2 regions of the Salinithrix halophila genome follow, and region 2 is predicted to be linked to the other one. Evidence: riboswitches for the same ligand, from Rfam matches in the RefSeq annotation. Region 2 holds a riboswitch; the other holds the start of a gene.
What was found. A riboswitch is a leader RNA that binds a small molecule or an ion and turns the genes downstream of it on or off. The one in region 2 is predicted to bind FMN.
Positions count from the first base shown of each region.

Region 1: linked by a shared signal. The riboswitch ahead of ACFOUO_RS08390 (ECF transporter S component) and the one ahead of ribD (bifunctional diaminohydroxyphosphoribosylaminopyrimidine deaminase/5-amino-6-(5-phosphoribosylamino)uracil reductase RibD) in region 2 are both predicted to bind FMN.

Region 1 is NZ_JBHSAP010000009.1:428,130-438,529, reverse strand. Features, by position in the region: gene ACFOUO_RS08410 (PhoX family protein) at 1-225, shown strand, start outside; gene tatA (twin-arginine translocase TatA/TatE family subunit) at 230-499, shown strand; gene ACFOUO_RS08400 (YitT family protein) at 673-1,254, opposite strand; gene ACFOUO_RS08395 (peptidoglycan D,D-transpeptidase FtsI family protein) at 1,424-3,229, shown strand; FMN riboswitch at 3,249-3,387, shown strand; gene ACFOUO_RS08390 (ECF transporter S component) at 3,553-4,125, shown strand; gene thpD (ectoine hydroxylase) at 4,481-5,377, opposite strand; gene ACFOUO_RS08380 (ectoine synthase) at 5,483-5,884, opposite strand; gene ectB (diaminobutyrate--2-oxoglutarate transaminase) at 5,921-7,210, opposite strand; gene ectA (diaminobutyrate acetyltransferase) at 7,215-7,790, opposite strand; gene ehuB (ectoine/hydroxyectoine ABC transporter substrate-binding protein EhuB) at 8,665-9,531, shown strand; gene ehuC (ectoine/hydroxyectoine ABC transporter permease subunit EhuC) at 9,619-10,257, shown strand; gene ehuD (ectoine/hydroxyectoine ABC transporter permease subunit EhuD) at 10,261-10,400, shown strand, end outside.
Region 2 is NZ_JBHSAP010000018.1:411,460-421,859, forward strand. Features, by position in the region: gene ACFOUO_RS15055 (D-alanyl-D-alanine carboxypeptidase family protein) at 1-700, opposite strand, end outside; gene ytfJ (GerW family sporulation protein) at 831-1,271, opposite strand; gene ACFOUO_RS15065 (DUF2953 domain-containing protein) at 1,244-1,906, opposite strand; gene scpB (SMC-Scp complex subunit ScpB) at 2,254-2,904, opposite strand; gene ACFOUO_RS15075 (segregation and condensation protein A) at 2,894-3,667, opposite strand; gene ribH (6,7-dimethyl-8-ribityllumazine synthase) at 3,697-4,179, opposite strand; gene ACFOUO_RS15085 (bifunctional 3,4-dihydroxy-2-butanone-4-phosphate synthase/GTP cyclohydrolase II) at 4,199-5,428, opposite strand; gene ribE (riboflavin synthase) at 5,412-6,050, opposite strand; gene ribD (bifunctional diaminohydroxyphosphoribosylaminopyrimidine deaminase/5-amino-6-(5-phosphoribosylamino)uracil reductase RibD) at 6,050-7,171, opposite strand; FMN riboswitch at 7,413-7,556, opposite strand; gene ACFOUO_RS15100 (COX15/CtaA family protein) at 7,635-8,600, opposite strand; gene ACFOUO_RS15105 (murein hydrolase activator EnvC family protein) at 8,747-9,835, opposite strand; gene ACFOUO_RS15110 (ABC transporter permease subunit) at 10,097-10,400, opposite strand, start outside.

The DNA of each region.
Region 1 (10,400 bases), on a different contig from region 2:
ATTCCTACCAGTGGACCCAATAAGGGGGAAGCCTTTCAATTTGCTTCCGGGCCAACCGATGCCGAGATGACCGGTCCTTGGTTTACTCCTGACGAAGAAACGCTGTTCCTCGCAGTCCAGCATCCGGGGGAAGAAACCAAGGATCCTGCCAATCCGACCAGCCGTTGGCCCCACGGTGATAAACCCCAAGCGGCTGTTGTTGCGGTACAAGGTTTCAGGGGTTGATCCGATGATTCCGAATATCGGTATTCCCGGACTGATCCTCATCCTGGTTTTGGCCCTGATCCTTTTTGGCCCGAAGCGGCTGCCGGAGATGGGGCGTGCTTTCGGACGGACTATCAAAGAGTTTAAAGAATCCACCAAGGGACTTCTGTCCGACGACGAGGACAAGGATAAAGAAAAAGAACCTCTCCCCGATCGGAAACCTGCTGCATCGGAACCGGGATCCATCAAGGAAGCGGTCCCGGCGAAAAAGGAAGAAAAGCGTTCCAGCGCTTGATTTTATCCTAAAACCCGCAGATGGGTTTCCGACGGAGCGGACAACCCCCACATCTGCGGGAGATCCATCTGGTGCGCAGTCGAAAATCCGGCTCTGCTCCCCTGTGTCGGGCTTGTCAGCAGCTTTACCCCTGGCTTTTAGCCGGGGGTTTTTGGTTGTAAGTAAAATGTTTTTCAATGGGGGATAGAGCCCTCTGCTGCTTGCCCCACGCACAGGGAAGTAGAGAAGCCGACGGCGCTGATGGTCAAAAAGGTATGCAAAAGCTGAATGGGCTCTAGGATGAAGCTTCCGGAGCCGATGATGGCGGCATCGATCAGGAAGATGATGCCCCCAGCGTTGAGATGAAATCGTTCCGCCACCAACTGGGCGATCAGATCGGTACCGCCGGTGCTTGTCCGATGGCGTAGCATCCATCCGACTCCGGTTCCCACAAGCAGTCCCCCTATGAGAGCGCTGGGAAGGATGGGCCAAGCGAGGCTGCCGCGGAGAAAGGAAAGCCAGTCGATCAGCAGGGAAGAGACCAGCATCCCGTACAGGCTATTTAGCAAGGTACGTCGGTCAAAAAGCCAGGCAATATAGAAAAGCGGGATGCTGAGCAGGATAATGGCAAGCCCCGTTTTTACACCCCATAGATAGCGAAGGATTAAGGCTAGCCCAATCACGCCTCCGTCTAGCAGGCGATGGGGCGTTAAAAATAGATTGATTCCGAGACTGATCAGGATTCCACCGATGAGGATAGCCAGATGGCGGTTCATGCTTATCCTTCTTCCCACGAAAGATTGTCCTCTTATTTTATTTGAAAAAGTCCCGTGTTATGTGGTCGGGAAAACAAGCGGAAAGGGGCGATTTTTTTGTGGTTTCTTTATCCACCGTTTAACCGGTCTCTCCCATGACGAAAATGGAGAAGACAGGAGGGACGGATGGATGTTCATCAAAGGAAGGCGTTGGCGCATCATCTTGGTTACCGGAGCAATCATTCTGATGTTTGGGGGGATTTTGCTCCGCCTGTACGGGATTCAGGTGTCTTCTGTCCATTCCTTTTCCCGGGAGGAGGCTAACCTGATTGCTCGGGCACAGGAGCAGCAAAACAGAGAATTCGTGGTGGACAGCGGTCGGGGAAGCATCCTTGATCGCAGGGGGCGGCCCTTTACTTATCAGAAGGAATGGCGTCTGATTTCTTTTCCGATGTCACGAGGCCAATTGGAGGCCAATCAAAAGAAGTTGGAACGGCTGGCCAGTATCCTGGATATGCCCTATGGTGATCTGGCATCCCGGCTGGCAAAGTTACAAGGCCCTATGGCGCTGGCAGAGGGGCGCATTGATAAAGTGCTTTCGGAAGGGCAATCGAAGGCGATTCGTTCTTTGGCCATTCCCGGTATTTATGCATTGAAATCGGATAACCGGTCGGGGACACCCTTTGCCAGGCCGTTGATCGGGCGCTTAGAACGAAATCCGTTTCTCATTCGGGAAAAATACCCGGAGGAATGGAAGAATGGGGTCTACCATTCGCAGTCCAGGATCGGAGTCACAGGATTGGAGGCCTCTTTCGAACCTTTTCTGAGGGGCGGGAGCGGGGAACTGCTCGTATATGGTGCGGATGGGCGGGGGCGTCCTCTGAATGGGACGTCGATCACGAAAGGATCGGGGGAAAAGACCGTATTCCCCTACCAACTGGTAACCACCCTGGATAAGGATATCCAACGGACAGTCGAGGAAGTATTGGCTGAAAACGGGGTTCAAGAAGGGGCTGTTGTGGTTCAAGATATCGCATCGGGAGATATTTTGGGAATGGCAAGCCGTCCAGACGGGTCCACGGCAAAAAAGGACCAAAACCCATGGGACAACCGGGCGTTGATGGAGGCAACACCGGGGTCCATTTTTAAAACGGTGGTTGCAGTTGCCGCTTTGGACACCGGGAAAGTAAAGCCGTCAGATACCTTCGAGTGTAGCGGGAAGTTGGGTCGTTACGGTTTGACGGATACCGGTTCAAAAGGACATGGAGAACAAACCTTTGCCGAAGCCTATGCCAATTCCTGCAATATCACTTTTGCCCAGGTAGCAGAGAAACTAGGAGGGAAAACGATTGAGTCCTATGCCCGCCGGATGGGACTGGGGCAGGCGATGATATGGAAGGGAGAATTGTTTAAGGAAAAAGATTTTCACCAGCTTAAGGGGGAAGAAAAGGGCCTGATCTTCGCTGAGGGAACCTCAAGGAAGGATCGGGGGGTGTTGGCACAGACAGGAATTGGCCAACGGGATGTCCGAATGACCCCGCTCCAAGCTGCTAATATGGTGACCACACTCTTTCATGGGGGGAAAACAATCAATCCCCGGGTGGTGAATGAAATCCGTCGCTATGATGGAACCCTGTTTTTCCGTTTTCCATCCCACGCACTTAAAATGGACAAAACCATCGGGGTACGCTCCCTCAAAGAGGTTCGGCAAATGATGCGGGGAGTGGTGACACAAGGAACTGCCCGTTCCATGAAGGGGGCTTCCATCCCGTTGTCCGGGAAGACAGGAACGGCCCAGATCGGCTCCAAGGGGGATCGCTATAATAAATGGATGGTGGGGTATGCCCCTTATGACCGCCCCCGTTGGTCGGTATCCGTGGTTGTCCGGTCAGTGGATGATCCTAAAGAGATGCGTGCTCAGACAATCTTTCGCCAGGTATTGGAGAGGATTCACCGTCTCCCCCTTGCCAAAAAGAAAACCCTCCCGGTAAAATAGAAAGAAATGAATAACGTTTTCAATCCTTCGGGGCAGGGTGAAATTCCCGACCGGCGGTGATGGCGTGCAGTATGCCTCAGTCCGTGACCCGCCATATGTGCGGTGGACCCGGTGAAACTCCGGGGCCGACAGTATAGTCTGGATGGGAGAAGGATGACACGTACACGTGTGGGCAAAGATCGGGGCCATCGGTAGATTGGGTGGTCCTTTGTTTGAATATGCCCAAAAACTAAGAAACCCGAAGGAGGGCGGCCAACCGCCTCTTTCGGGTTTCTCGTTGTACGGTGGTCATCAGATACACAAAACAAAGGAGTGTCCCTCTGATGGCGAAAACAAGTTCCACAGCAAAGTTGACCACCGTCTCTCTTCTGGCCTGCTTTGCTTTCATCATGCAGTCCTTAAACTTCCCGCTCCCACCCTTTCCGGCTTTTTTAAGGGTGGATTTTAGCGAACTGCCCGCTATTGCGGCGGGGCTGCTATTTGGACCGCTAACCGGGGTGCTGGTAGAATTCATCAAAAATCTCTTGCACTTCCTTTTTACCGGGAGTGAATCCGGCATCCCGATCGGACAGATGTCCAACTTCCTAGCCGGCGGTACCTTCGTGCTTATCACCTCCATGCTGGCAAGGAAGATTCCTGGGGTGAAAGGGCTGGTGATCGGATTCACCACGGCCACCTTCTCGATGGCTGTCTTGATGAGCGTAGCCAACTATCTCGTGATTCTGCCCGCCTATGCCTTTCTGATCAATTGGACAATCGAGGGCCCTGAGAAGACGGCCTTGGTCTTATACGGAATCGGACCCTTCAACTTGGTGAAGGGAGCATTGGTAGCCCTTGTTTTTCTGCCGCTCTACTATCGATTGAAGCCAAAACTCCGCTTTCCCACTACGGGTTAAAAAGCCTTCATTCACATGACTGAAAACGTTGTTCTCCGTCCGGGATTCCGGGCGGGTTTTTGTATAAATGACAAGTAACCACGCCCGATAAAGCCCGGTAAAGGAGGAGGAAGGTCTTCAAAGGTAGGTCAGAAGGATCCCGGCGATCAGCGCGATGAAACCGAACACGGGAAGCAGGAGCCGAAATTCTTCCAGCATCATGTCACCTCTCTTTGGTGGCAGCGATAACCCACTGGCATAATCGTTGTACCCTTATGACGAATGATGTCGAAAAATTGTTGCAGGTTTTTTGACTTCGATATCCCTTTGAGAAAATAAGCCGCATCCAAGAAGGATGCGGCTTACGGTTCCTTTATCACCCAGTAAGTACGGGTGTCTCCGGGTTTCGGTTGGCGATGAAATCGGGACGCGGCTTCAAGCCGGAGAAGGGTTCTACCAAGGCGTTTTCTACACTGTTATAGACGAAAAACACATTGCTCCGGGGCAACGGTGTGATATTTCCATTGGATCCGTGCATGGTGTTGCATTCGAATAACAGGAGAGAACCGGCGGGCCCGGTGGCTGTGCTAATTCCGCCCTGTTCTACCAGCCAGGTGAGGCTTTCATTGTCTGGCACACCTAGTTCTTGTTTTTTCAGGGAGGACTTATAGTTGTCTTCCGGAGTTTCTCCGACGCAGGAGACGAAATAGTTGTGAGACCCCGGTATCAGCATCAGCGGCCCGTTGTAGGAGTGGTTGTCGGTCAGTAGGATGGAGCAGCTGATCGCTCGCATCCGGGGCATTCCGTCCTCCACGTGCCAGGTTTCGAAGTCGGAATGCCAGTAGAATTCCTTCCCCTTGAACCCGGGCTTGAAGTTGATACGGAATTGATTGACATATACATTGCTGCCCAACAGTTGGGAAATCGTGTCCGTGAGCCGGGGGTCCCGCGCTAGCCGGTTGAATTCCTCGTTCTTTCGGTGGGCATCGAAGATGGAACGGATTTCATCACTTTCTGGTTCCCGGATCACCTCTGGGGAATCGACCGTCCGATTTTCGTCCCATAAACGGTTCAGTTCTCCGGTCATTTTTGTCACTTCATCCGTGGAGAAGAAATTCTTCAGAAGGAGAAAGCCGTTCTTTTCATAAGAAGCAACTTGCTCTCGGTTAAGGGGCCCTTTGGCAAGGTCGGTCCCTTCACTGTAGACTACGGGGTCTTTCCGGTCGAAAATTTTTGGTTCGTTATCGATTCGCGAAGGATACAGATCCACCATCTTGATCACTCCTGTTTGAAAGTTTCCCGCCCTTTCCTTCAAACGTGAGTGAGAGGTTGTTCAGAAGTACAGTATTTTCCCGAAACGATGGATAACCTTTCTGGACTAGACGGTAGCTTTCTCGTCGTCGAGCAAGGGGTAGGCCCCGTCTTTATCGTGGGTTTCCCGCCCAGTGCAAGGAGGATTGAAAACACAGACCATGCGCATGTCCGTCTTGGCCCGCAACTGGTGCCGTTCGTGGCCGTTCAAGGTGTACAGGGTACCGTTTTTAATGGGGTAGACCGTTCCGTCGTCCAGTGTTTCCACTTCCCCTTCCCCCTGTACGCAATAGACGGCTTCGATGTGATTCTTGTACCACATAGTGGTGGTCGTTCCCGCCTTAATCAAGGTATCGTGAAGAGAAAAACCGACTCCGTCTTTTTTGAGCAGAAAACGACGGCTTTCCCAAGTTTGGCCCTTGACTTCGTCTTCGGTGCCGACCAGATCCGCAAGGTGTTTCACGATCATTGAAGAATCATCCTTTCGTTAGAGAGATGGAGTGGATTACTGAGTCGAGGATTGTTTGGCGGCTTGGATGCTTTCTTCCAGGATCGAGAGCCCCTTGTCCAGTCCTTCATCGTCGATGGTCAAAGGAGGCATAACCTTGGCCACTTCACTGTCCGGGCCCGAAGTCTCCATAATCAATCCGCGTTGGAAGGCAGCTTGGCAAACCCGGTCTGCAAACCCCTCGGATGCAAAGGAGATTCCCTGCATCAGGCCGCGTCCGCGAACGTCCGTTTGAAGCTCCGGATGTTTGGCGGCCATCTCTTCCAGGGCGAGTCGAACTTTCTCCCCTTTGCGAAGGATATCCTGGGTGAGTTCGTCTGTTTCCCAATAACTAAGGGCTTCCGTGGCGGCGACGAAGGCTAGGTTATGACCGCGGAAGGTTCCATTGTGCTCACCAGGCGCCCACTGGTCAAGTTCGGGCTTGATGAGGGTGATGGCGAAGGGAAGTCCGTAACCGCCGATGGATTTGGACAGGCAGACCATATCAGGTTGAATACCGGCTTCTTCAAAACTGAAGAAAGGACCGGTACGGCCACAGCCTGCCTGTACGTCGTCGACGATCAGCAAGATATCCCAACGACGACAGATTTGCTCAACCTGCTTCAGCCACTCGGATCCGGCGACGTTGATCCCTCCTTCTCCTTGGACCGTTTCCAGGATGATTGCGGCAGGGAGATCAACGCCGCTTCCGTCGTCTTCCAGGTAACGCTCAAGCAGGGTGAGTGAATCCACATTTTCGTGATACTGATCATAGGGCATCGAAACGGCGTGGTGAAGAGGGACGCCTGCCCCTTTCCGCTTGAAGGCATTCCCGGTCACCGCGAGGGCCCCGAGGGTCATGCCGTGGAAAGCTTTGGTGAAACTGATCACGGTTTGCCGCCCCGTCACCTTGCGGGCGAGTTTTAAGGCACTTTCCACCGTATTGGCGCCCGTCGGCCCGGGGAACATCACTTTGTAGTCCATCCCACGGGGAGAGAGAATCACATCCTGGAACCGTTTTAGGAAGGATTCCTTGGCTACGGTAGCCATGTCCAGGCTGTGAACGACGTGGTCGTCGGTGAGATAATCGATCAATTTGCTTTTGATCCGGGAATTATTGTGGCCGTAATTTAACGCGCCAGCACCGGCGAAAAAATCGATGAATTCCCGGCCTTGCGTATCCCAGAGTTTATAGCCCCGGGCTTTGTCAAAGATGGTCGGGAAGCTGCGACAATAGCTGCGTACTTCTGATTCAAGGGCCTCAAATACGCTCATGTCGGTTACGGTTTTTTCGGTAGTAGAAGTCAAGGTATCATTTAACCTCCTCGGTCGTTTCCATAGGGTCAAAGGGGCCGATTCGGTAAGTCCACTCGGACTCGTGTCCTTCGCCGGGGAATAATTCTTCGGAGAAGCAGACCGAAGTCCCGCAATCCGTTTCCAGGTCCCTTGCCAGTCCCTCAAACAGGGATTGGGAAGCTTTGTTGGAGGGGGAGATGGTCGCTTCCAGGTAACTCACTTCAGAGCATGCGCTTCGCTTCAGGAGTTCCCGTAAAAGGGTCTTGCCCATCCCTTTCCCCCGTTGGGATTCATCCACAGCTACCTGCCAGACAAAAATCACATCCGGGGATTCGGGTTGCTTGAATGCAGAAACGAACCCGACCACGCGTCCCTCCTCTTCCGCCAGTACACAGGTATCGGAAAAGTACTTGCACAGCATGAGGTAGCTGTATGCGGAGTTGAGATCCAGCACCCCGGTGTTTTTGATCAGCTCCCAAACGGCCGTACCGTCTTCCTCCGAAGGTTTCCGGAAGGAGACCGTGCCGCTGGCTGGGTTCCTGTAAGGCTTTTTGACCGAAACTTTCGGCCTTCGTGAAGAGTCTGTTTTCACCGCCGATGGACTATGACTTCCGCTGATGGCGACATCACCTTCCTGTTCGTTGTATGGAATGACGCTCCCACGGCAGTGACCGAATCATTCGGAGCCGCGGTCTTTTCGGGTGGTAGCATTCCGTGTGTGACGTTTCCCGAAGGCTTCGTCTAAGCCGAAAATTGGACTGACAGGGGAAGGGGGCTTCCCTTCTTGTGACGTACCTAAATCCCGCAGGTAACCTACGGGACAGGCGTAAGGTCCGTCTTTCATCACTGTCCGTCTCTAATGGTAACGTGAATGGCTCACCACCGTCGAAAGTACTCTACCCCTTTTAATGCTTCTTAAACTCCTCGAGAAGGAGTCGCGAGAGATGAAGCGGGAAATTCAGCTAGTTGCTGTGAATCCATGCGTTTTTCAGCACCTTTGAAAAATGGAGGATGAAAAAAGCCGGGATTTCAAAGGGTTTCCTTGCGGATTGTCTTCCTTTTGGTGAGGCGGTGGTTTTTGGGAAGGAAAACAGGTTTAGATTTTATCCTTTCGTGATAGGGAATAAGAGGAGGTTTGTGGGGCTTGCTATTCTTTGACCACTCCCCATGCGTAAACGCAGGGGATTCTTGGGTAATCTCCAGTAACCCGGAGAAATGGACCAAGCGAACCCCCGTGGGCCCCAATCTGTTGACACTTTCTTCAGCATTTTCTCGGTTTGCCATTTTTTCTAACTATTGATACCCTGATAGTCGTATCATATGTAGTGATCCCGGACTACGTAGGCTGAATTGATCGATTGTTCCGTACACAAGTTCCGGGGATGTCGTCGGTCGGGGCTCCTTCTTTTAGGGATTGCTCCCGGCCTGTATCGGTACCGACCAAAACATAGCAAGGGGGCGTTGATGTGAAAAAGTTGTTGCGTTTATTCCTGTTACCCGTCCTTATTCTTGCAGTGGCCGGTTGCGGTCAACTGGATCTGGCTTCTTCCGGCTCCACGCTGGAAAAAGCGAAAGAGGAGAAAAAGATCACCGTGGGTTTCGCCAATGAGAAGCCTTATGCCTATAAGGAGAATGGCAAGGTGACAGGGGAAGCGGTTGAGATCGCCCGCGAAATTTTTAAGAAACAGGGGATCGATCAAGTGGAGCCGGTGCTGACCGATTTCGGATCCCTGATCCCGGGATTGAAAGCCGGACGTTTTGACGTGATCACCGCTGGGATGTATATCACCCCGGATCGTTGCAAGGAAGTGAATTTTGCCGATCCGGAATACAGTATCGGTGAGGGGTTGGCGGTGAAAAAGGGAAATCCGAAGAATATCAAAAGCTATGAAGATATCGCCAAGAAAAAAGGGGCCACCATCGCCGTCATGAAGGGGGCGATCGAGGAGCAATACCTCCGGGATGTCGGGGTGAAGAAAGATCAGATTAAGATTGTTCCCGACCAGCCTTCTGGCATTTCCGCTCTGGAAGCGGGACGGGTGGACGCGATCACCATGACCGGTCCTTCTCTGCGTGCCGTACTGGAATCGGCCAATTCGAAGAGCATCGAAGAAGTCAAGGACTTTAAACAGCCTTCGATTAAAGGAAAAGATATTCGGGGGTACGGTGCAGCGGCGTTCCGCAAGGATGATAAGGAGCTGAAAGATCTCTACGACAAGGAACTAGGGAAGTTAAAAGAGTCTGGGAAGCTCTATGACATTATTAAACCGTTTGGCTTTACCAAGGATGATCTTCCTGGAGATCACACTGCCGAACAACTGTGCAAGGGATAACTGAAGCGGCATTCTGTCGACGACCGGAGGCATCCCCTCCGGTCGTCCAATCTTGAAACAAAGGGCGTGGGACCCATCGGAGTAACCATGGATATTTTCAAGACATTGCTGCCCGGTGCCGTGGTCACCATCCAACTGACCGTCTTTTCCGCGCTCCTCGCTTTGGCGCTGTCTTTTCTCGGGGGGCTAGGTCGCCTGTCCAAGGTACGGCCCGTACGCTGGGTTTCCGGATTCACTATCGAGTTTTTCCGGGGTACCTCGTTATTGGTGCAGCTGTTCTGGTTGTATTTTGCGTTGCCTTTGGTAGGGATTCGTTTACCAACCGGGTTGGTGGGTATTCTGGCCCTGGGTATCAACTACGGTGCCTACGGGGCTGAGGTGGTACGAGGGGCTATCCAATCCATTCCCAAAGGTCAGCACGAGGCGGGGATTGCCCTCAACATGACGCCGTTCCAGCGGATGCGGTATATCATCCTGCCTCAGGCTTTCCGGACGATGATTCCTTCTTTCGGTAATCTGATGATCGAGTTGCTGAAAGGGACTGCCCTGGTGGCGCTGATTACGATTCCCGATATGACCTACGAAGCTTATACCTTGCGTAACAGCATGGAGGAGTATACATTTCAGATTTTCGGCATCTTGCTGTTGCTTTATTTCCTGATCGGTTATCCCCTCACGCTTTTCATGCGCTGGCTCGAACGTAAATTTTCCGTGGGGAGGGTCTGACCGATGATTTGGAAGTGGGATTACGCATATGAGGTGTTGCTGCAGTTATTGGGTGTTTTGCACATTACGATAAGCGCCACGCTGGTGGGTTTCCTGGTAGCCATGATCTGGGGGCTTGTCATTGCTTTCGCCCGCCGTTCCCG
Region 2 (10,400 bases):
TTGACAATTTGGTGTAACCCGTTTTCACCCCGTCAGCCCCAGGGTAAAGCCGCAACATTTTATTTTTGTTGTACCATTTTCTATGCCATTCTTCTCCCGGCCAGGGGACAGTTTTAACAGGGGTAGAAACAATCTTTTTAAAAGCGGGATTCCTCAGGGCGTATGCTGTCAAGCGGGCCATATCCTCCGCGGTGGAATAATGATTCGGGGCGTCCAATCCGTGAGGATTTTTAAAGTGGGTATCATCAAGACCCAGATAATGAGCCTTTTCGTTCATCAAATAAACAAACCCAGGAAGAGAACCCCCTACATGTTCAGCGATTGCTGTAGCAGCATCATTTCCTGAGCGCAACATCAACCCGTAAAGAAGATGTTCAAGAGGGATTTTTTCCCCTTCCTTCAGATAAATCGAAGAACCCTCGACCCCGACCGCCCGTGGGCTCACCGTCACTGTCTCCTTCAGGTCGGCATTTTCGATGGCAACAATCGCCGTCATGATTTTGGTGAGACTGGCGATCCGCATCCTTTGTTGGGCTTTTTTTTCAAATAGGATCCGGTCAGTGTTAACGTCGATCACCACCGCTGCCCGAGCGCTGATTTTGGAAACCAGCTCCGAGTCCTCCCGCTTCCCGGCCATCACCTGGGGAACGCACAGGAGAAAAGCGAGTATCGCCGCCGTCAGGAGTGCTGGGTACCGCATCGTTTCCCCACCTTCAAGCTAATTTGTTCCATTTATATGCCGGTTGGACAGGGTTATGAGGACAATCAAAAAAACACCGCTCCACCATGGAGGAACGGTGTCGTTATGGATAGTCCGTTTTCACTGAATCCTATCCGTCTTTTCCGTCGCCTTTGATTAAGCCCTGTAGCTTTTCCACAACGCCAGGAGCCAGATCGATCAGCCGGTCATAAAGATGGGTCGCACCTTCCATACTCAACATGCGAACCCCCCGGTTATTTACCACCAAGAAACCAACGGGGGTGATGGAGACACCGCCCCCGCTCCCACCGCCAAAGGGCAAAGAAGGCCCTTCATCTTCTTGGGACTTTTTCCCTGACCCTCTTCCGGACTCCTTGTCCTCACTCCCGTCTTTCAAGCCGGTAAATTCAGTGCCTCCGGCAGCAAAACCGAAGCCCACCCGGGAAACAGGAATGATCAGGCTCCCGTCAGGTGTTTCAACCGGGTCGCCAATAATGGTGTTAACATCCACCATATCTCTGATATTTTCCATCGCCGTCGTCATCAGGCCTTGAATAGGGTGTTCTGCCATTTCCCTTCACCCCCTTTGTTATTCATGCGAAGCAACAATCGCATCACAGCAAGGATAGCGTGCCTCACTTTAAATCGGAATATACACTCCAAATCGGTTTCCAACCGCGCCTCTATAAAATAAGGACGGATATCAAGCTGGGGTGGACGCCGCCACTGGAAATACGAGCCGACGACCCCGACGAGATTTGCTTTGATTCCCCAAGCGAGACCGGTGATTATCCCTGTCTCCGCAGCATCTCCTGTACCGAGGTCGGAAATCCAGACCAACTTTTCACAGACCACCTTGCTTAAAAAATAACGCATAACGCCGTATAAATTGACAACATTTTCCCGGAAGTCCTGAACCTTTTCCTTTGCTTTTTTCATCGCAGCCAGACCAATACGCGTCCGTTTTTTCTTGTCCGTGCCTGTGGTTCCCTCTTTTTTTTCCTTTACTTTTAGCCCCTGTCCGGTCAGAGCGAAACCCTCCGCCACCCACCGGTAACGAACCAGCCCCCATAGCCAACGAACTTGTAGAAAAAACCCGTCCTCTTCCCCCTTCCTTCGGTATACGATCCGGATTCGAACCGAAGTAAAGAATAGAAGCAGGAGAAGAAATAGAATTAGCGTACCTATGATAATGCCCCATATCACCGTAACCACCCCTGCCAATTCCCAGTATTCGTCAGTATGAACAAGTAAGGGTGAGATGATACCGAAACCCAACAGACAATCTGTTCGATTTTTCCATAAAATATAAGTATACACCAGGACTCTATCGGGGTATATCCTTAGAAAAGAGATTCTATGATGGAGGGGAACTGGAATGGATTCCATGCGTTGGAGTCTTTTGTTGTTTATCGTGCTAGTTATGGGATTGGTTTTTTCGGGATTACATGCTTGAAGGAGAGACAACCGACGATCAGACTACAAACTTTATTGATGGGGTCTCCATAAGAAAAACCCGCCGACATTGCGTGTCGACGGGTTTTTACATAACCTTACGATGATTCCGTTTGAGAAACAGCGGGTGGCTCCTCCGCATTTGCCATCTCCTCTGTTCCGGAGGCTTCAGCCGGCTCAACACCCAGACGCTGGTACAATTCCTCTCGCTCTTTCTCCCATTCCGCCCAATCAAAGATCGAATCCGCTGGCGGCAACTCCTCCAGGTTGGAAAGCCCGAAATAATCCAGGAATTCCCGGGTCGTTCCGTACAGAATCGGACGACCCACTCCTTCCGCCCGACCTGTTTCCCGGATCAACCCTTTCCGTTTCAAATAATAAATCGCCTTTTCGCACTTCACCCCGCGAATCTCTTCGACATCTGCCCGGATGATCGGTTGCCGGTAGGCGATGATCGCCAATGTTTCCAACGCAGCCCGTGATAAATACGACCGGTTAGGAGACTCAGCTAGTTTTTCGAAGTATTCCCGATGCTCTGGCAGGGTCGTCAATTGGTAGACATGGGCGACTTCCACAATCCGGATTCCCCGATTCGATTCTTTCCATTCTCGCGCCATTTCCGCCAGAATCGTTTTCACCGTACGCTTGGTCAACCCCGTTACATCTGCGATTTCGCCCACCTTTAATCCCTCATCTCCGGCAGCGAACAATAGCCCTTCGATTACCGGCTTCATACGGTTACCATCCAGATGCTTCCCCTCCTTTCTCAGGTAACGCCGCCTCGATATCCATATCATCAAAGAGTCGATTCTGGCGAATGCGAACCCGCCTTGTCTTCATAAGCTCAAGAACAGCCAAAAACGTAGTGACCACTCGCTCCTTGGTCAGCCGATTCCAGCGTAGCAGCTGGGAAAACCGAAGGTGACCGCCATGATTCAATACCTCTGCTGCGATCTCTTCCATCCGGTCGCTCACCGAAATCTCCTCCCGACTCATCTCTGCGAACTCCGGCTCCGTTTCTTCCTGGTTAGCCAAAGCATCGGCAAAGTATTGGAGGAGATCATCGGGCGTCACGCCATCTAGGGGGTTTTCCTCTTTGGCATAGGAGGTCAAATCCATCGGCATCCGGGTATAAACCTGGCCACGGGCTTCTTCCCGTTCGCGGAGCGCATCAGAAAGCCTTTTGTAACGCTTGTACTCCAGCAAACGTTGGACCAACTCTTCCCGGGGGTCCATCCCCTCTTCTTCATCCAACAGCATATCGGAAAGATCTGCGGGTTCCGCCTTTGGCAACAACATACGACTCTTGATTGCCAGCAGGGTGGCGGCCATCACCAAAAATTCGCTGGCTACATCCAATTCCAATTGTTGCATCGCCGACAGCATCTTCATGTACTGATCCGTGATACGGGCGATGGGAATCTCGGTTACATCCACCTCGGACTTGTCGATCAAATGGAGAAGGAGGTCCAGCGGGCCTTCAAACATGTCCAACTTGATTTTCACATCCATGATCCCGTTCCCCTCCCCTCTCTCCTGCTTCAACTTTCGAAGGCTTTATTCAACTGCCGTTGCAAATTGGCAGTTTCGATCGCGGAAACCGCCGCTTCCCAACCCTTGTTCCCGGCTTTGGTACCGGCCCGTTCCACCGCCTGTTCGATCGTATCCGTTGTCAGGACGCCAAAAATCACCGGTAGCCCATGCTTCAAGCTGGCTGTGCCAATCCCTTTGGCCGCTTCATTACAAACATAATCGAAGTGGGGAGTAGAACCGCGGATAACCGCCCCCAGGGCGATTACCGCATCATATTGCTGGGAACCCGCCATCTGATCAGCGATAAGGGGAATCTCGAAAGCACCAGGTACCCAGGCAACGTCGACGGATTCTTCCGCAGCTCCATGGCGGCGCAGGGCATCCTTCGCTCCCTCCAGAAGTTTCCCGGTGATAAATTCGTTGAAACGAGCGACTACGATTCCGATGCGCAGGCCATCCGCCGTCAATTTACCTTCAAAGATGTTCGCCATGAGTTTCGCCTCTCCTCGTTTAAAAATGGAGCATATGTCCTAATTTGCTTTTTTTCGTCCGTAGATAGTTTTCGTTATCCGGAACGGAAGGCATCTGAATCGGAAGGACTTCCGTCACCTCTAGGTCATACCCTTTTAACCCGGTGATCTTGCGTGGATTGTTGGTCAACAGGCGCATCTTCCTAACTCCGAGGTCCTTCAGGATTTGGGCTCCGATTCCGTATTCTCTCAGATCGGGGCGAAAGCCCAATTCCAGATTGGCTTCTACCGTATCCAGTCCTTTTTCCTGCAGCTTGTAAGCCTTCAATTTGTTGATCAAGCCGATCCCCCGTCCCTCCTGCCGCATATAGAGAAGGATGCCGGTCCCTTCTGCCTCAATCTGGCTCAGGGCCGCGTGGAGCTGGGGCCCGCAATCACAGCGGTGAGAACCAAAGACATCTCCGGTCAAGCATTCTGAATGGACCCGGACCATCACCGGTTTTTCCGGATGGATGTCGCCTTTAACCAGGGCGATATGCTCTTTGCCGTCCACTTCGTTTTGATAGCCAACAGCAGTGAATTCGCCGAACTCCGTGGGCAGCCGGGTATCTACCACCCGTTCCACCAGTTTATCCTTCCGATTCCGGTACTGAATCAAATCCTGGATCGTGATGATCTTCAGCCCGTGTTTTTCAGCCAATTCCATCAAATCGGGGACCCGGGCCATGGAGCCGTCTTCCTTGATCACTTCACAGATGACCGCCGCCGGGTAAGCCCCGCACATGCGGGCAAGATCGACTCCCGCTTCGGTATGCCCTGCCCTCCGCAGCACACCCCCTTTTTTAGCGATCAAGGGGAAGATGTGGCCAGGCCTTCGAAAGTCACCGGGACGGGTTTCCTGATCGATCAACGCCCGGACGGTAGTCGAACGCTCAAAGGCAGAGATCCCCGTCGTACCGGAAATATGGTCGACAGAGACCGTGAACGCCGTTCCATGGGAGTCCGTGTTGCGGTTGACCATGGGGGGAAGATCCAGTTCAGCGGCTCGTTCTTCGGTGATTGGGGCACAGACAAGCCCCCGCCCATGGGTAATCATGAAATTGATCACCTCAGGACCTGCCTTCTCCGCCAGAGCGACAAAATCCCCTTCGTTTTCCCGATCCTCGTCATCGACTACGATGACGATATGTCCTTGCATTAACTCATAGATCGCTTCTTCGATAGGATCGAACCCACGCACAGAATCACCCCCTTTATTTTTTGAACCCATACTTCTCCAGCATCTCTTCCGATAAGCCTGTAGGGTTCCCCGCAAGCAGTTTGGCCACATATTTTCCAATCATGTCACACTCGATATTGACCTCATCTCCCAGCCCGGCATCAGCCAACTGGGTATGGTGAAGGGTATGGGGGATGACGGAAACCGTAAAGGATTTCTCATCCACCGATACCAGCGTCAAGCTGATCCCGTTCACGGCGACAGAACCTTTATCTACCATCACGTTGGTTAGCTCCCGGGACACCCCAATCTGGAACAACACCGCATTTTCTACTGGGCGCCGCGATTGGATACGACCGATTCCATCTACATGCCCCTGGACAAAATGTCCCCCCAACCGTGCCCCAGCCGCCAGCGCCCTCTCCAGATTGACCACAGCCCCTGGGGAGAGACGGCCCAAGTTGGATCGCTTCATCGTTTCAGGCATCACATCCGCCGCAAAATGGCGCGGGTCAAAGCGGGTCACGGTGAGACAGACTCCATTTACCGCAATGCTGTCTCCGACCCTTACCCCTTCCAGAACCTTCTCGGCTTTCACGGAAAGGCGCATCGCCATCCCTTGACGATCGATCGAACGGATCCGCCCTACTTCTTCCACCAATCCAGTGAACATCAGCTTCCCTCCCCATCCATTCGGTCATCCGGGTAGCCGGTCATACACCAGTCTTCCCCGAAGGACTCTACCCTTACATCCTGTAAACGGATAGCTTCATCCATCCGCTCCGGGTTCATCCCATCAAAAGCAGTCGGGCTCTCCTTCCCTCCCAACAACTTAGGAGCAAGAAAAATCATCACTTTTCCGACCCAGCCTCCCCGCAGGAGAGCAGCATTCAGTTCGCCGCCGCACTCTGCCAACACAGACAGGATGCCGTGCTCCCCAAGGATGCGGAAAAGCGTAGCCAGATCGACGTGGGGACCCGGTACGGAATGAAAAACCCGTACCCCTTTCTCTTCCAGCTGTTGCTCCTTCTTCTCGTCCGCTTCTTGGGTACAGAAAACCCATGTAGGAGCTTCCGCCGTATCAACGACAGGAGAATCAAGGGGAAGCCTAAGTCGGCTGTCCAAGATCACCCGCAACGGGCTTTTCCCCCCGCCTGGCAGACGGGTCGTTAACCGGGGATGATCCGCAAGGGCAGTCCCTGACCCTACCATCACCGCATCATGTTCGTGGCGCAGCCGATGTACCTGGTGCCGTGCCTCTTCCCCGGTCACCCAACGGCTATCCCCCGTAACGGAGGCAATTTTACCGTCCAGGGTCATAGCCGTTTTCAGCGTAACAAATGGGAGGCCTGTCTTCCGATGATGAAAATAAGCTTCGTTTAAACGGAGGCACTCTTCCCGAAGCACCCCTTCCTCCACTTCGATCCCAGCTGCCCGTAAACGGCGGATGCCGTTTCCCGCTACGCGTTCATCGGGATCCAGAGACCCGATGACAACCCGCTGCACTCCCGCAGCGATGGCTTTTTCGGTACAGGGAGGGGTTCGACCATAATGATTACAGGGTTCCAGCGTAACATAGAGGGTACAACCGGCTGCCTCCTCCCCCGCCATATCCAAGGCATGCACCTCGGCGTGAGGGGTACCGGCTTTGAGGTGAGCACCAGAACCGACCAGGCGCCCACCTTTCACAGCTACGGCCCCTACCATCGGATTGGGGGCGGTTTGACCGCGAGCTGACTCTGCCAGCGTCAGAGCCAGTTTCATCCAGTGTTCGTCCATCCTGATTCCATCCAACGGTTGCAACCCCTCTCTCTTTCAAACAAAAAAGCCCCGATTCGGGGCTTGACGGTTACGAAAAACAAGAAAGAGGCCACTATAATCCGCATAACGGAGACGGCGCCTTTTCCCAGGGCCCAGTTTTTCTTTCCATAGGAAAGAAAAGGGGCAAAAAACCCCAACCGGTCCGGGCGGCACAGGAAAAATCGCCTGCGCTCCGGGTTATCACGAATTTCATGGTGTGGCGACATCTGTCCTGTTCATCCTTCTCCCATCCAGACTCTCACTGTCGGTCCCGGATTCTCACCAGGTCCACCGCTCATCAAGCGGGTCACGGACTGAGCCGTCCCTGAGGGACGCCATCACCGCCGGTCGGGATTTTCACCCAGCCCCGAAGGATTGACAGAGATCCACGGTTTATTCATCCATGGTCATCTATGGTTATTATAAGTCAACGCATCCAGCCTGTCCATTTGATTGTCTATTCACTCCCCGGGGTTAGCTCCCCGGCTCTGGTTCTCGTCAGCGGAGGCCCAGAGCGCCACGGTACACCCACTTGCATGGCCAGATAACAAAGCGCAGCAAAAAAAGCAGCGATCAAAGTTGTGTGCATCAAAGCGATCGTCAATTCCAGTTTAGTAAGGACAATCAACCCTCCGGTAAAAACCTGAGCGAGCGTGAGAAGAAAAGCGATCAGACTTCCCCGGTATAGATCCTTGCGTGCCGGATATCTCTTCCTTACATAAAGAAAAAGCCACAGAGTCAAAAAGAATAAAAGACCCGCAAACAGACGGTGCATCCACTGAATGCCAGCTTGAGTGGTCAAGTCTGGAACCCAGGTATCTCCACATAGGGGCCAGGTTGAACAACCTAGGCTGGAACCCGTATGACGGACGAAGGCACCGGTATAAACGACAACATAGGTATAAAAAGCCAATCCCCAAATGGCGGTTTTCAGTTTACGGGACACACCGGAGTTGATCTTCTTGCGATCACCCTTTTCATCCGCCTTTTTCAGCTGGAACATCACCACTGTCAGCAGGGCTGCCGCAGCGAAAGACATCAGTGAAAGGCCGAAGTGGAGGGCCATCACCGCTTCGGACTGGCTCCAGACAACCGCTGCAGCTCCCAACAAACCCTGTAGGACGATGAAGAAGAGGCTGCTAAAAGCAAAGAACCGAACCCTTTTATGATGGCGATAGAACCGCCAGCAACCCACCGCCAGCGCCACCACCAGCAAGCCAACCAGCCCAGAGACGATCCGGTGACTATACTCAATCCACAGGGTTAATGTGTGATAGGTCGGAAACACCTCTCCGTGACAAAAAGGCCAAGTGTTTCCGCATCCGTCCCCGGAACCGGTCTTGGTAACCAAGGCACCCTGGATGAGAATGATAAAATTCCCGACAGTCGCGAGGACTGCCAGAGTACGTAACAATCCTTTCATGGATGCCTGCCTCCTTTCCAACCCGTCCAATCCTTTACCATCTTACCACAGACCCTCGGATTCTCGGTACGGACGGCAGGTTTAGGCACAATATCTCCAAACTTAACAACGGATAAACCCCCTCCGCACAAGCGGAAGGGGGTTGTCTACTGCATATAGTTCAACGGATTGGTATAATTCCCGGGTGAACCTTTATGGACCTCAAAATGTAGGTGAGGACCCGTCGAACGACCATTATTACCAACAGCCGCAATCTGCTGTCCTTTACGAACGACTTGGCCCACCGAAACCCGGGATTGGTTCGCCCACATATGGGCAAATAGGGTGAACACGCCGCCACCGTGGTCAATCATGATGTAGTAACCGTACCCGCAACCGCAGCTCTGGGCCCGGACCACTTTCCCGTTGGCCGGAGCGTGGATGGGCGTCCCGATGGAATTAGCGTAGTCGATCCCTGTGTGGAACTCACTTCCTCGGTACCCATAACCGGAAGTAACCGGGCCGTTTACCGGACGGGTAAGGGGGCCCTGGTAAGCGAAATTACCCGCCTTGAGATGTTCGAGATTGAGTTCTGCCAGATCTTTCTTCGTCAGTGCTTCCTCTTTATCCAGGCTGGCCAAGGCACTCTTGTTTTTCCCCATCTCCTTGACCAAGGCATCATAGGCTTTTTTCGCCTTGGCCTCCTCCTTTTTCTGCTTTTTCTCCAACTTAGCCAGTTTATCCCGCTTTTTCTGCACCTTTTCTTTCTCTTTATAGAATTTTTCCACAATACGGAAATCGTTCTTAATGATCAGACGCAGATACTCGAAACGAGCGAGAAACTCGTGGAAGGAATCAGCCGCCAAAAGGGATTGAAAGCTGTTCATCTGTCCGGTCATATACATATTTCGGACACTTTCTTTATACTGTTGCCCGTATTTATCGACGTTTTTCTGAGCCTTCTTTAATTCTTTTTCTACTTTTTTCGTCTTTCCGCGGGTATCTTCCAGTTTTTCCTCGATGGCACGCAGCTTTTTCTTACGGTCTTCTACCTTTTCTTTCAAATCTTTGAGATTTTTCTCTTTTTCGTCCTTTTTCTTCTCGATCGAGTCCAGCTTGTCTTTCAATTCATCTTTTTTGTCGGCCTGGACTTGTTCTACAGGCCAGATTGAGAGCATCAAACTCAATGCGATTACTGCCACTGTCACCGTACGTGTCAAACGCCCCTCCCAAGGTTTCACCAAGTTGTCGATCACCCTTTCATCCTCAGTCTCCCAGCCGGTCGGCTAGAAGGGTCACCTCCGCCGATACCGGACAGCACTCCCGGATTTTCCCAGCGAGGATGTCCCGCCGCACACCCTTCCATCAACAAATGATCGATAAATGCCAACGCAATTAGTATACAAGAGGTTGTCCATCCCATCAACACAGGGTGAGCCTCCAACACAAAAGACCCTCCGAAGGAAGGCTTCGAAAGGTCGGGTCCCTATACTTTCGACCTAAATCTTTCGGAGGGATTAAAGGGTGAAATTGCGCCGGTTAAAAACCATCACCGCAGACAGAAGGGAAATCGCTGAAATCAGCAGGAAAAATACCGAATCGGCAGGCTCCCCTTGACCCGCAAAAAGTTCGGCGCTGTTATAATAATGGGCAAAGGAAAACCAACGTAGAAATTCCACACCCTCCTGAAGGCTTCCGATCCCGTTCAGCAAATAACTACCTAAAAACAAGCCGATGGCAGACATGGATGCCTTCTGGGAGTCGGAGGCGGCCGATGATAGCAGGAGCGAAACACTACCGATAGCAATCAGCATCATCCAG